Linked DNA regions of Phyllobacterium zundukense. The main gene of each other region encodes a partner of the protein of the gene in region 2 in a complex. Links are inferred from orthologs where the notes say so. Each region holds a gene or a part of one and is shown on either strand. Other genes may lie near its edges.

Region 1 (6,731 bases), 2.9 Mb from region 2 along the record:
AGCTGAACTTTCGCCATCGCGTATGGCCGGCAGCATATCAGGCAAGAACGGCACAGCCACGGACATGTCCAGACGTCTTGCCACTTCGATTCGCTCTGTCATCGGCGACGCGATCAAGGCGGGTGGATCGAGCCTCAAGGATTATCGGCAAGCCGACGGCGCTCTCGGCTACTTCCAGCACTCCTTTTCGGTCTATGACCGCGAAGGTCAGCCTTGCCCGCGCAAGGGCTGCCATGGCACGGTGACACGCATAGTTCAGAGCGGACGTTCAACGTTTTACTGTCCCGTCTGTCAGCATTGATTTGGAGGAAGTTCGGATGGCCTACGAAAACATCATCGTCGAGACACACGACAAGGTCGGTTTGATCCGACTCAATCGTCCAAAAGCACTCAATGCATTGAACTCGGCATTATTGGCTGAGCTTGCCGAAGCGCTTGAGGCTTTTGACAAGGACACTAGCATCGGCGCCATCGTGCTTACCGGCTCGGAAAAGGCCTTTGCGGCGGGGGCTGATATCAAGGAGATGCAAACACTGGAGTTCGCCGATGCCTATCTTGGCGACTATTTCAGCGAATGGGAGCGGGTGACGCGGTTGCGCAAGCCACTGATCGCTGCTGTTTCCGGCTATGCGCTTGGCGGCGGCTGCGAGCTCGCCATGATGTGCGACTTCATTATTGCCGCCGATAGCGCAAAATTCGGCCAGCCGGAAATCACCCTCGGCGTCATGCCAGGCATGGGTGGTTCGCAGCGGCTCACCCGTTTTATTGGCAAGTCCAAATCCATGGACATGTGCCTGACCGGGCGCATGATGGATGCCACAGAGGCGGAGCGCAGCGGATTGGTCTCGCGTGTTGTGCCTGCCAGTGAGTTGATCGACGAAGCCATGAAGGCCGCCGGGAAAATCGCATCTTTCTCCCTGCCCGTCGTCATGATGACCAAGGAAACCATCAACCGTGCCTATGAAACGACGCTCGCAGAAGGCTTGAGGTTCGAACGGCGCGTGTTCCATTCCATGTTCGCGCTCGAGGATCAGCGCGAGGGAATGAATGCATTTGCGGAAAAGCGCGCGCCGGGTTTCAAAAACCGGTAAGAGCAAAATCGCGTAGATTCCTCGTTGACGCAAAAGCAAACGTCATCTATAAGCCCGACAACGTTCGGTGGCCTCTTGGCCGCCCTATTATTTTGTGACGGCCGCTTTAACGCTGCCGATTAGCTGACAGAAAAGAGAGGCAACATGGCCAACACTCCTTCGGCCAAAAAAGCGGCGCGCAAGATCGAAGCCCGCACCGAAGTCAACAAGTCCCGCCGCTCCCGCGTGCGCACCTTCCTCCGCAAGTTCGAAGATGCGGTGGCAAGCGGTGATCAGGCAGCCGCTTCCATCGCCTTCAAGGCGGTTGAACCGGAAGTGATGCGCGCTGCATCGAAGGGTGTCTTTCACAAGAATACCGCTTCACGCAAAGTGTCCCGTCTGTCGGCTCGCCTGAAGAGCATGTCGGCCTGATCGCACCCCTCATTTTTATATATGAAGACCCGGCTGCTCGTTAGCCGGGTTTTTTGTTTTGGGCGATTCTGTGGGAATAAATTCGTTTCCCGAGGAAAAGATCGTGGCTTATCAAAACCATGACATATGTTGGTCACAAACTTGCTAGGACAAAAAGCGTCAACCATCAATTTGCCTTTGTTTTCAATGGTTTATGGTAGGTAGTCGTTATAGCGCGAAGTAGGCGGGGAGAATCTCCCGCCTCAGCCTCTGTCAAGCGATAATTTAATATTTTTTTTTGCCAACAGGAGTCCGCACTGCAACAAAATGTAGAGCCCAAAAAAGGCTTTGAATCCGAACGATTTTTCCTCTTTGTCTCAAAGACCGTTAAAAAAAATGCAAAATCGTTAACCTTTAATTCATCAAAAAACCCTTGGGGCACACTTGCCCTTCCTGCAAAGGTTTTTGTAAGGTCCAGACATCGAAGGGGTGGGCAAAAACCCATTTAACAGGCTTAGTAAATGTAGGGTCGGGCGCAGATTTTATCGTTTGCGTGACGGGTAGATTTTGTCAGTACTCAAGTCTTGCGATTTGAGTTGTTTCAAAAAATGAGCGAGTCGACGACGCTGGCGAGAGCCGGGCGTAAGTCTTACTGCGCCTAAACTGAGAGAGGGATGCGAACGTGGTAGTTATAAATATTCTGGACGAGATTTATTCAGTCCGGCACTGCGTTATCGCCAAGACCTCTACCCTTTAGCTTCTAGACTGTTCGGGCTGACCACTGGGGCGGTTGGCCGGAATTCATTTTGCAAAAATACGGGCGTGACCCGAACGACAATATCAGGATGAGGCGATGACAATGACCAGCGGAATAATGGAGAACGGCTCAAAGGCAGCCATGGTCCCGCTCCATATGGAAGGGGATAATATGGACACGGCCGGCAGCCAGGGGGAGCTGATTTTTGAGCGCGTCAAGCTTAAGCTGAAAGCGAAACTCGGAAGCGAGGTTTATTCAAGCTGGTTTGGCCGCCTGAAACTGGATGAAACGTCCAAGAGCATCGTTCGCCTGTCGGTTCCGACTGCCTTTCTGCGTTCGTGGATCAACAATCATTACTGCGACATGATCACTGCCCTCTGGCGTGAAGAAGATGAGCAGACGCTCAAGGTCGAGATCGTTTTCCGCAGCGCCAGCCGCGCTACCCGCCCGGCTTGCGATACGGAAGCCACGATGCGCGCTGACAGCCGTGCCCTCACACGCGAAAAGCCCGTTTTTCCGGTCGGCAACACCACGCAGGACAAGAAAGCACCAACGCATTTTGTCGACCGCGCCCAGAATGCCGTCTTCGGTTCGCCGCTCGACCCGCGGTATACATTCGACACCTTTGTCGATGGCACGCCCAACCGCGTTGCGCTTGCTGCTGCGCGCACGATTGCTGACGCAGGCGCCAGTGCTATCCGGTTCAATCCGCTGTTCATTCACGCCTCTGTCGGTCTCGGCAAGACGCATCTCTTGCAAGCAATTGCCGCCGAAGCGTTGAAGCGTCCGGAACGTGCCCGTGTCGTGTATCTCACCGCCGAATATTTCATGTGGCGCTTTGCAACCGCCATCCGCGACAACAACGCATTGTCGTTCAAGGAACAGCTCCGCGACATCGATCTGCTGATCATCGACGACATGCAGTTTCTGCAAGGCAAGTCGATCCAGCACGAGTTCTGCCATCTGATCAATACGCTGCTTGACAGTGCCAAGCAGGTCGTGGTCGCCGCCGACCGTCCGCCGTCCGAGCTTGAATCGCTGGATCCGCGCGTTCGTTCGCGTCTTCAGGGCGGTGTAGCGCTTGAAATGATCTCGCCGGACTATGCGATGCGTCTCGAAATCCTGAAGCGCCGTCTTGTCGCGGCCCAAATGGAAGACCATTCGCTCGACATCTCGCCGGAGATTCTTGACCACGTTGCCCAGTCCGTCACCGGCAGCGGCCGTGAACTCGAAGGTGCGTTCAATCAGCTCCTCTTCCGCCAGACATTCGAGCCCAACCTCTCGGTTGATCGCGTTGATGAACTTCTGAGCCATCTGATGCGCGGTGGCGAAGCCAAGCGTATCCGCATCGAGGAGATCCAGCGGATCGTTGCCCGGCATTACAACGTGTCAAAGCAGGACCTTCTATCGAACCGGCGCACGCGCACGATCGTCAAACCCCGTCAAATCGCTATGTATCTCGCCAAGACACTGACACCGCGCTCGCTGCCGGAAATTGGCCGCCGCTTTGGTGGTCGCGATCACACCACGGTTCTTCATGCGGTTCGCAAGATCGAAGATATCGTCGGCAAGGACCAGAAATTGTCGCAAGAGCTGGAGCTGCTCAAGCGTTTGATCAACGACCAGGCTCAATAGTTTATCAACAGAAAGCCTGCGGTATGGCACACTGTTGCCAGCCGCAGACTTGCTTTTTGCGGTAAATATCTGCCAATTTGCCTGACCTTGGGAAAATTGCGTTTCCCTCACCAGAAAAGTGCGGCAAACCCGCGGTGCTTTGGCTGGAATTGAAGTCAGCGAGACCGGTTTATCATGCGTGTAACTCTTGAACGTTCCAATCTTCTGAAATCGCTCAACCATGTGCATCGTGTGGTCGAACGACGTAACACAATTCCGATCCTGTCGAATGTTCTTTTGAACGCCGATGGCGCAAGCCTCGCCCTCAAGGCCACCGACCTCGATCTCGAAGTGACGGAAGCGACGGCGGCGCAGGTAGACCAGGCTGGCGCGACGACAGTTCCAGCGCACCTTCTTTACGATATCGTCCGCAAGCTGCCGGATGGCGCGGAAGTCCTGCTTGCAACCAACACCGACGGTAACTCCATGGCCGTGACCTCGGGCCGGTCGAGTTTCCGCCTGCAGTGTCTGCCGCAATCGGATTTTCCCGAGCTCACAGCCGGTTCCTTCACCCACACGTTCCGTATGCCTTCAACCGCACTGAAAGGCCTGATCGACCGGACACAATTCGCCATTTCCACCGAAGAGACACGTTATTACCTCAACGGTATCTATTTGCATGCGATCGAGAGCGAGGGTGCGCTAAAGCTGCGGGCAGTTGCGACCGACGGCCACCGTCTTGCTCGCGCCGAGCTGGAAGCCCCGTCAGGTGCTGAAGGCATGCCCGGCATCATCATTCCGCGCAAGACTGTCGCTGAACTGCAAAAGCTTGTCGATGATCCGGATATCGTCGTGACGGTCGAACTCTCGGAGACCAAAATCCGCTTCACGATTGGCTCGGTCGTCCTCACCTCAAAGTTGATCGACGGCACCTTCCCCGATTATCAGCGCGTCATTCCCTCCGGAAATGACAAGAAACTGTCAATCGACCGCCAAAGCTTTGCGTCCGCCGTCGATCGCGTTTCGACGATTTCGAGCGAGCGCGGCCGGGCAGTCAAATTGACTATCGCGGATGGCCAGTTGACTCTCACCGTCAACAATCCTGATTCCGGCAGTGCCACGGACGAGCTTTCCGCGGACTACGACTCAGATCCGATCGAGATCGGCTTCAATGCCAAGTATTTGCTCGATATTACGGCCCAGTTGACGGGATCAGAGGCGATTTTCATGCTGGCCGATGCAGGTTCGCCGACGCTGGTGCGCGATACGGGCGATGAAAATGCGCTTTATGTGCTCATGCCAATGCGGGTTTGACGACATTAGCGTCAAACTCACATGACCGATGATCCGAATACGGATGCGGGCAAGCCGGCCCGCGTTTCGATCAGCCGGCTGAAGCTCGCCAATTTCCGCAATTATGAAAACCTGTCGCTGCGGCTGGCGCCGTCGCATGTGGTGCTGACCGGCGAGAACGGTGCGGGCAAGACCAATTTGCTCGAGGCGATTTCGTTCCTGTCGCCAGGCCGGGGTCTGCGCCGCGCAACCTATACCGACGTTACCCGCAACGATGCGGCCGACGGCTTTGCCATTCACGCCGCCATCGAAACCGCCGAGGGCACTGTCGAAATCGGCACGGGTCTTGCAGGCAATGCGCCCGGGGACAATGCGCGGCGCGTCCGCATCAATGGCGTAACGGCGGCTGGCGCCGACGAGCTCCTGGAATACTCCCGCATCCTCTGGCTGGTTCCAGCCATGGACGGGTTGTTCACAGGCCCGGCCGCTGATCGTCGCCGCTTCCTTGACCGTATGGTCCTCGCCATAGACCCGGCGCACGGCAGGCGCGTCCTCGACTACGAGAAAGCAATGCGCAGCCGTAACCGCCTGCTTACGGAAGAGCGCGGCAACGATGCCTGGCTCGATGCGATCGAGACGCCGATGGCCGAACTGGGCATCGCCATTGCTGCGGCGCGAGCCGAGCTCATGCGCCTGATCAATGGCATGATCGAGCGCTTGCCCGACAACACCCCCTTCCCCAAGGCGGATTGCCTGCTCGAAGGCGAACTCGAGCAGCGTATCGGTATCGAAGCGGCAACCGATGTCGAAGAAACGTTCCGCCGCGCCTTGCATGACGGACGCACCCGTGATCGTGCCGCGGGGCGCGCGCTCGATGGCCCGCATCGCACCGATCTGCTCGTCCGCCATCGGCCAAAAGCGATGCCGGCTGAACTCTGTTCCACCGGCGAGCAGAAGGCCTTGCTCATCGGTCTCATTCTCTCCCACGCGCGGTTGACGGGCGAACTATCTGGTATGGCGCCAATCCTGCTTCTGGACGAGATCGCCGCGCATCTGGATGAGGGCCGAAGGGCGGCGTTATTTGACATCATAGAGGAACTTGGCGGCCAAGCTTTCATGACTGGCACGGACAAGGCGCTGTTTAGAAGCCTCGAAGGACGAGCTCGGTTCTTCGACGTTTCGCATGGTGCGGTGCAACAGCGCTAGGTTGTAAATAGAGGATGCCTCCGCCGAACACCGCGAGCCCGACGCTCATGACCGCCGGTGACCTGACAGCCACCGGTGCGACCACCAGCGCCACGTTGGCACAAGACGGATACCACGCACGCGAATTCGTCGATCATGCGCGGTCCCGGACGCGCGAAGGAGCGCAGTTCGTTCAGGATCGCCGGCCAGAGACCGGTGATATCATGAAAAATGCGCCGGGCGTAACTCATGCCAGCCTATCGGCAGAACCTTCGCGCTATTGCGCAATGACCTGTTGAAGCGCCGGAACCATCACCACCGGAGGCGGATTCCATTTCCCTGTCAGCGCGTCCCTTTCCGGCCCATAGAGCCGCATGGTCAGGTTGAACGGTCCTGCGGGT
Region 2 (8,215 bases):
CATCGGGCTCGGCAACGTGCTACTGCAGATTCCAATTGGGCTCCTCAGCGATCACGTCAATGATCGTCGCAAGATCCTGCTTGTCTGCGCGTTGATCGGCTTGGCGGGCATGTGCGTCCTGCCATTCATCTATTCCAACTGGTATCTCGTCGCGGGATTGCTGTTCGTCTGGGGTGGCGTTGTGGCCGGCCTTTACACCGTTGGCCTGGCCCATCTCGGCTCGCAACTCACGGGCCGCGAGCTAGCCTCCGCCAACGCGGCCTTCGTCTTCTGCTACGCAGTCGGTATGCTCGTTGGTCCGCAAGCCGTCGGTATCGGCATGGATCTGATGGGCCCCGCGGGCTTTGCAGTCGCCCTTGCGATATTTTTCGCTGCTTACGCGCTTTTGGTGGGCTCACGTCTAATTAGCCGCAGAGGCTAATCAACTACAACTACAGCGCGCTTGGATTTATTCAAGACAGTGCTATATTGCCCCTGGAGTGAGAGGCGAGCTGTCGCCCGCCTCTCTCTTCCTTATCTTTGAAAGTGAACCCGGATCGCTATTGTCCAGCACGTCCGGGTTCTTTTCATAGTAAGGCTGATGCTAAACGGCAAATACCGCATAGATTCAACTCCAAGGTTGAAGGCAAGGCTCTTGCCGCAGTCGGGGGAGCCCGTCTCCCCCGATACACCGGCTGGCTGGGTGTTGCTGCTTTTGCCTTCAAATCTCGAAGTTTGACTCATCGCGTGCTTTGAGGTGCTCGGCAACGAACGCAGGGTTGAATCGAGATCTCGGAAAATGCGGTACAAGGTTGTCCTTCATTTGAGGACACGCCGATTGATCGATTATATTGGCGCGGTGACCGACGCAGGCTTGACTTTTCCCCCCGTTCGGTTAAGTGTCCGGCCGAATTTCCGCTTATGGCCACGTTGCTGGACTTGAATAGCGGTCCTCAATAATCAGAACAGGTAAACTGAAAATGGCCAAGGCTGCGAATATCAAGATCAAGCTTCTGTCGACCGCTGACACCGGTTTCTTCTACGTTACGAGCAAGAACAGCCGTACCAAGACGGAGAAGATGTCTTTCCGCAAGTACGACCCGGTCGCACGCAAGCACGTTGAATTCAAGGAAACCAAGATCAAGTAATCTTGTTTTTCCGGAAACAAGAATGCCGCCTTCAGGGCGGCATTTTTGTTTGTACATTTTTATCGAGCAAACACGATAAGCCGTTGATTTTTATCCGTCAGGCCGCGGCCGAGACTACGCGATTGCGTCCGGCCGCCTTTGCGCCGTAAAGAGCGTCGTCGGCCCGCTTCAACAGATTTTGCACGCTGTCATCCTTGGGCAGCACACTGGCAATACCGATGCTGATTGTTACGGGAGCGCCGGTCCCGCTTTGATTGACAACAAATGGTGTCGCTGCAACCTCGCGCCGGATGCGCTCAGCCACAACGGCAGCGAGCGCCGAATCGGTATCCGGCATCACTATGAAAAACTCCTCACCGCCATAGCGGCTCGCAAGATCGCTGCCGCGTACATTCCGCCGCAAGCGCCTTGCAAATTCCCGCAACACTTCGTCCCCGCCGTCGTGACCGTGCGTATCGTTGATAAGCTTGAACCGGTCGATATCGGTCATGAGAATGGACAACGGCCGCCGGCGTTCGACAGCGCGCTTGAACAGGGTTGCAAGATGCGTCTCCAGGTAGAGACGGTTGTGCAAACCGGTCAGGCTATCCGTGACCGCCATTTCATAGGTCTTGACGACACTGGCCCGCAATCCATCATGATAGGCTTTCCGTCGAAGCTGTGTGCGCAACCGCGCCAGCAATTCATTCGGATTCAGCGGTCGCACCAGATAGTCATTCACACCCAATTCCAAGGCGCGCCGGATCAATGGTTCTTCACCCCGATCTGCCACGAGGATAATGGGCAGCGACCGCGTGTTGTCGAGTGACCGCAATTGCGCACAAATGCGCAGCGGGTCAAAATTCGCGAAGCTTGATGAAATGACCAGGCAATCATGGTTGCCTTGGATAGCGTCGAAGAATCCCGCTTGCGGATCCGTTTGAACATCGACGACCCCTTCGTCGGCCAATATGCGCTGAATCCGCTCGACGCTTTCGGGTCGTTCATCGATCAGCAGAACACGGGCGTTCTTGGCGCTGCCCTCGCTGCCACTCGGGAACCGCAAGATCGACTCCAACCCGACATCGCGGGTAGTAGCAACCCGTAACCGCAGCTCATCGGTCAGGTTTTTCAATCGCACCAAGCTCTTCACGCGTGCAAGAAGTTGCAAGTCGTTTACGGGTTTGGTCAGGAAATCGTCAGCACCTAAGTTCAGTCCGGTAATGCGGTCTGTGTCCTGATCCAGAGCCGTGACCAGGACCACAGGGATATGTGCGGTTGAAGGCTGCGACTTCAGTCGGCGGCAAACTTCGAACCCGTCCAATCCTGGCATCATGATATCAAGCAGAATGACGTCAACATTGCTGTTCTCGCATATTTCCAAGGCCTCGTAGCCGTCCGATGCCGTGACGACTTCATAATACTCCGCGCTCAATCGCGCTTCGAGCAGCTTCACATTGGCGGGAACATCGTCAACGACTAGAATGCGGGCCGTCATATTTCACTCCCCTGACGATCAAGCGTCGCCAAGATAAGATTTGATGGTTTCGATGAACTTCGGCACCGAGATGGGTTTTGAAATATAGGCCTCGCAACCGCCCTGCCGGATACGTTCTTCGTCGCCTTTCATGGCGAAAGCGGTAACGGCGATGATCGGGATTACATGCAGATCGTCGTCCGCCTTCAGCCACTTCGTGACTTCCAAACCCGACACCTCGGGCAGCTGAATGTCCATGAGGATCAGATCAGGCCGATGTTCGCGAGCCAGATCAAGTGCTTCCAGCCCATTGCGGGTCCGGATGGTTTCATAGCCGCTGGCTTCAATAAGATCGCGGAAGAGCTTCATGTTAAGCTCATTATCCTCGACGATCATCACTTTCTTTACCATCGGCAATTTCCTGTTGATCATGCTTGAAAGACGCATGCCACCTGTCAAGTTTTATGGGACAAAGATCGGATCGCAGCCCCAACTGTATGGATGCATTTGATAGCCTGTGATGATTGATGAAAAGGAAACTCTTCAGCCCAATCCCGAAATGCTGCTGATCATGTTTAACCAAGGATTTATTGAACATCTTCTTTTGATCATATTCAACCGGCTATAGCGAAATTTGGAAACAACGAAACAGCGGATGGGACTGTGAACAGTACTATTCTGGGCGGGAGGCGGTGTAATGAAGGATCAAGTCAATGTCGGCGACGCGGAAACCTTGGCAATCAATGCTTTGATGTTTCTGGCTGACGACAGCGAGTTGCTTGCCCGGTTCCTTGCATTGACGGGAATTACCGCCGAACAGATTCGGAGGGCTGCCGGCGAGCCGGGATTTCTGGCGGGCGTTCTCCAGTTCTACCTTGGGCACGAACCGACGTTGCTGCGCTATTGCGAGGCAACAGGAACAAATCCTGCCCGATTCCAGGAAGCGCTTCGGCTCCTTCCTGGTGGCCGGCAAGACATCGATTGAACGGTTGATAGGTCTTGGCTGATCGTTGCAAGGTAACGGCACCTTCGCTAAGGTCTGCTCGTTCCTTTTATGTTCCGGACCCCGATGGCAACCCTCAACGATCCGAGATTTGGTTTTTGCCGTGACTGTCTGGCAGCTCAGGCAACCGACGGAAAACGCTGCCATGTGTGCGGCAGCCCGCGTCTCTTGCGCCATCCGGAACTGTATCGCCTCAGCATCGCTCATGTGGATTGCGATGCGTTCTATGCTTCAGTGGAAAAGCGCGACAATCCGGAATTGCGAAACAAGCCGGTCATTATTGGCGGGGGGAAACGTGGCGTCGTTTCAACGGCTTGCTATGTCGCCCGCATCCATGGGGTGAAGTCGGCGATGCCGATGTTTAAAGCTCTGGCGGCTTGTCCGCACGCTGTTGTGATCAGTCCTGATATGGAAAAATATGCCCGCGTTGGTCGCGAAATCCGGCAGATGATGCGCGATTTGACTCCTTTGGTCGAGCCGCTGTCGATCGATGAAGCTTTTCTGGATCTGTCAGGGACAGAGCGCCTTCATCACGATCCACCGGCCCGGGTGATGGCGCATTTTTCAAATCGAGTAGAACGAGAAATGGGGCTTTCGGTTTCGGTCGGCATTTCCTATTGCAAGTTTCTCGCAAAGATTGCCTCGGACTTCGAAAAGCCGCGCGGCTTTGCTGTCATCGGAGCGAAAGAGGCCTCCACTTTCCTGGCCGATAAACCGGTGACCATGATATGGGGCGTTGGCAAGGCGTTCAATGCAACGCTGGAGCGCGATGGCATTCGCACCATAGGCCAACTTCAGACGATGGAACTTGGTCCCTTGATGGCTGCCTATGGTACGATGGGGCAGCGCCTCTACCGTCTATCGCGGGGACTTGATACGCGGCGTGTGGAACCTGACAGCGAGAGCAAAAGTGTATCCGCTGAAACGACCTTCAATGCAGATATCGCATCGCTTGAAGAGCTCACGCCGATATTGCGATCTTTGTCGGAAAAGGTTTCGAGGCGCCTCAAAGCGGCGGACATCGCGGGACGGACCGTCGTTCTCAAATTGAAGTCTCGGGATTTCAAACTTAGAACCCGGAACCGGCAGTTGTCTGATCCGACACAACTGGCCGACCGGATTTTTCGCACCGGTTTTTCGCTGCTTGAAAAAGAAATCGACGGCACACGATTTCGTCTGCTCGGGATAGGCGTCAGCGACCTTGGCAACGATGATCGCGCTGACCCTCTCGACCTGGTCGATATTCAAGCGACTAAACGTGCGGTTGCCGAAACGGCGATAGACAAGCTCCGCGGGAAATTCGGCAACAATGCTGTCGAGACCGGATACACGTTCGGCAGGATCAAATCTCGAGTCGAAGCTCTGCCGGATGATACGGATTCAAACGAAAACCGGTGAATATGGGACAAAGACTCTCCCAATCTGGAACAAGAATAGCCGAATCTGGAACGAAATTTTCCACCCGGAATTGCAATTCAGTTGTTGCTGGTTGAGGTTTGCCTCTCAGGCCATCTCGACTTCCACAATTCCCGGTATGGCTTTCATCGCACTTGCGACCTGCGGACCGACACGATAGCGGTTCGGCAGTTCGATCTCCACTTCGGTTGCGCCATTTTCCTTGATCAGGATCAGGCTCACTACCTGGCCGTCGTTTTGCGGTATCAGATAGGGAGTAACGGCGCTCAATGGTTCGCTGGAACGCATATAAAGGCGCAAGGCCTTCTGCATGCGGGTCGCCTCGTCTTCGAGCGATTGAGCCGTCTGGATGCGCAGACTAATGCCCTCCGGCCGATCTTCGGCGCCAACAGTGACCACCACGGAACGACCTGGTTCTAGCAGATCGCGGTACTGCGCAAGAGCTTCGGAAAAGAGCACCGCCTCGAATTGTCCTGAAGAATCAGAGAATTGGATGATTCCCATTTTGTTGCCGGTCTTGGTCTTGCGCTCCTGCTTGGCCGTAATTGTCCCGGCAAGACGCCCTGCATTGGCGCCGCGCTTGACCGCCGCCGAAAACTCCGACCAGGTCTGGACGCGCATCTTTTCCAGCACTGCCCGGTACTCGTCGAGCGGATGCGCCGAGAGATAGAACCCCGCCGCTTCAAATTCCCGCCGCAACTTCTCCGCCGAAAGCCAAGGTGCAGCCGCGGGGAGTTGGATGGTTTGGGCACTTGCGGCCATTCCCCCGAATATATCCGCCTGACCACTAACGCTGTCTTCCTGCGTGCGTTGTGCATGACCGATAATCCGGTCGAGCCCGGCGATCAGGGCGGGCCGTTCACGCCCGAAACAGTCGAAAGCTCCAGCATTTATAAGGCTTTCGAAGACGCGGCGGTTGACGACACGCGGGTCGATCCGCTCGCAGAAATCCTCGAGGCTGGCATAGGTCGTCGCACCGCGTTTCTCGACAATATGATCGACAGCCGCTTCGCCAACACCCTTGATAGCCGCCAGCGAATAGAAGATTCGGTTTTCGCCAACCTCGAACAAACGGTAAGACGTATTGACCGATGGCGTGACGACTTCGATGCCGAGCCGCACAGCTTCCCGGCGGAAATCGTTGAGCTTGTCCGTGTTTGACATGTCGTATGTCATTGATGCGGCAAGGAATTCTACTGGATAGTGGGCCTTCATGTAGGCCGTCTGGAACGACACGATCGCATAGGCCGCGGCGTGGGATTTGTTGAATCCGTAGTCCGCAAACTTGGCGAGCAGGTCGAAGATGAAGTTGGCTTGCGGCTTGGTCACTCCACGCTCGACGGCTCCATCAACGAATCGGACCCGCTGCATGTCCATCTCGGCGCGGATCTTCTTGCCCATGGCACGCCGAAGAAGATCGGCTTCTCCCAGCGTATAACCCGACATTTCCTGCGCGATCTGCATCACCTGTTCCTGATAGATGATGACGCCTTGTGTTTCCTTGACGAGATGATCGATTTTCGGATGTATCGACGCCATCTCTTCATCGCCGTTCTTGCGCGCATTGTAGGTCGGGATGTTCTCCATCGGGCCCGGCCGATAGAGCGCGACGAGCGCGATGATATCCTCGATCCGGTCCGGCCGCATGCCGATCAGCGCCTTGCGCATACCGGTGCTTTCCACCTGGAACACGCCGACAGTCTCACCGCGGGATAGCATCTCGTAAGTGGGCTTGTCGTCGAAGGGCAGATCCGAAAGATCCACCGTGACGCCGCGCCGCTTGAGGAGATTGACGGCGCTCTGCAGCACCGTCAGCGTTTTCAGACCAAGAAAATCGAATTTGACCAGCCCGGCCTCTTCAACCATTTTCATGTTGAACTGCGTAACCGGCATATCTGAACGCGGATCACGATACATCGGCACAAGTTCCGACAAAGGCCGATCACCGATGACGATACCCGCCGCATGGGTCGAAGCATGGCGATAAAGCCCCTCAAGCTTCAATGATATGTCGAGCAATCTCTCGACGACTGGCTCTTTGTCGCGCTCTTCGCGCAGGCGCGGCTCGTCTTCGATTGCCTTGGACAGCGTCACAGGATTTGCCGGGTTTGCCGGCACCATTTTGGTCAAGCGGTCGACCTGACCATACGGCATTTCCAATACACGTCCGACGTCGCGCAATACGGCGCGAGCCTGGAGCGTACCGAAGGTTATGATCTGAGCTACCTGATCACGGCCATATTTACCCTGAACATAGCGAATAACCTCATCGCGCCGCTCCTGGCAGAAGTCGATATCAAAGTCCGGCATCGAGACGCGATCCGGGTTAAGAAAGCGCTCAAAGAGCAAAGAGAACCGAAGAGGATCGACGTCTGTGATCGTCAGGGCATAGGCGACGAGCGAACCCGCGCCTGATCCACGTCCGGGGCCGACCGGGATATCATGAGCTTTCGCCCATTTGATAAAGTCGCCAACGATAAGAAAGTAACCCGGATATTTCATCCGGGTGATGATAGAAATCTCGTATTCCAGCCGCTCCGAATATTGCTCGGCTGTATGGCCACCGGCTAGCCCCAAGGTCTGGATCCGCTGCGCAAGACCTTCCCGCGCCTGACGCGCCAGTTCATCGGCCTCGGCCTGCAATGCCGCTTCCGGGTCGTCGCTCTCGCCCGTAAAGCGCGGCAAAATCGGCGCACGGTTCTTGGGATAGTAGGAACAGCGTAGTGCGATCTCGACAGTGTTCTCAACCGCCTCAGGCAGATCGGCAAATAACTCCACCATCTCGTCTTCGCTCTTGAGATAGTGATCCGGTGTCAACCTGCGGCGATCGTCAATCGACAGAAGAGAGCCGGAGGCTATCGCCAAAAGTGCGTCGTGCGCTTCATAATCAGCACTTTTGGAAAAAAACACGTCGTTCGTCGCGACGAGCGGCAGTTCCAGTTCGTAGGCAAGTTCGACTTGCGCTGCTTCCAACGCGCGATCGTAACCGCGATGACGCTGGAGTTCGACATAGACTCGATCACCGAACAGCGATTTCAAATAGTTCAGCCGCTGCCGCGCACGATCAATCCGATCGTCCTTGATCGACTTGGCGATCGGGCCTTCGGGACCGCCGGACAACGCGATGATACCGTCCGCACGACCTTTCAGCCATGCCGAAGTGATATGCACGGGATCGCCCGCTGGGGTTTCCAGGTACGCACGGCTGACGAG

What was found.
Region 1: the proteins of N8E88_RS28680 (region 2) and dnaN are in contact, whole or in part, in a solved structure (PDB 1OK7), measured with the Escherichia coli proteins. The link is inferred for Phyllobacterium zundukense from one-to-one orthologs.

Annotation. Positions count from the first base shown.
Region 1 is NZ_CP104973.1:463,926-470,656, forward strand. What follows is about bases 3,136-6,106. They hold dnaN (DNA polymerase III subunit beta), read left to right. Parts: upstream 3,136-4,047; coding sequence 4,048-5,166; downstream 5,167-6,106. Other genes in these bases: dnaA (chromosomal replication initiator protein DnaA), read left to right, coding at 3,136-3,873; recF (DNA replication/repair protein RecF), read left to right, coding at 5,188-6,106. Outside these bases: mutM (bifunctional DNA-formamidopyrimidine glycosylase/DNA-(apurinic or apyrimidinic site) lyase), read left to right, coding at 1-301; N8E88_RS14640 (enoyl-CoA hydratase), read left to right, coding at 318-1,091; rpsT (30S ribosomal protein S20), read left to right, coding at 1,236-1,502; more of dnaA, read left to right, coding at 2,410-3,135; more of recF, read left to right, coding at 6,107-6,351; N8E88_RS14665 (hypothetical protein), read left to right, coding at 6,366-6,629; N8E88_RS14670 (DUF1254 domain-containing protein), read right to left, coding at 6,608-6,731. UniProt on the Escherichia coli protein: Confers DNA tethering and processivity to DNA polymerases and other proteins. Acts as a clamp, forming a ring around DNA (a reaction catalyzed by the clamp-loading complex) which diffuses in an ATP-independent manner freely and bidirectionally along dsDNA.
Region 2 is NZ_CP104973.1:3,323,176-3,331,390, forward strand. The notes cover bases 2,847-5,818. They hold N8E88_RS28680 (DNA polymerase IV), read left to right. Parts: upstream 2,847-3,652; coding sequence 3,653-4,984; downstream 4,985-5,818. Other genes in these bases: N8E88_RS28670 (response regulator), read right to left, coding at 2,847-2,994; N8E88_RS28675 (DUF3572 domain-containing protein), read left to right, coding at 3,281-3,568; dnaE (DNA polymerase III subunit alpha), read right to left, coding at 5,090-5,818. Outside these bases: N8E88_RS28655 (MFS transporter), read left to right, coding at 1-421; rpmG (50S ribosomal protein L33), read left to right, coding at 960-1,127; N8E88_RS28665 (PleD family two-component system response regulator), read right to left, coding at 1,225-2,604; more of N8E88_RS28670, read right to left, coding at 2,623-2,846; more of dnaE, read right to left, coding at 5,819-8,215. UniProt on the Escherichia coli protein: Poorly processive, error-prone DNA polymerase involved in translesion repair and untargeted mutagenesis. Copies undamaged DNA at stalled replication forks, which arise in vivo from mismatched or misaligned primer ends.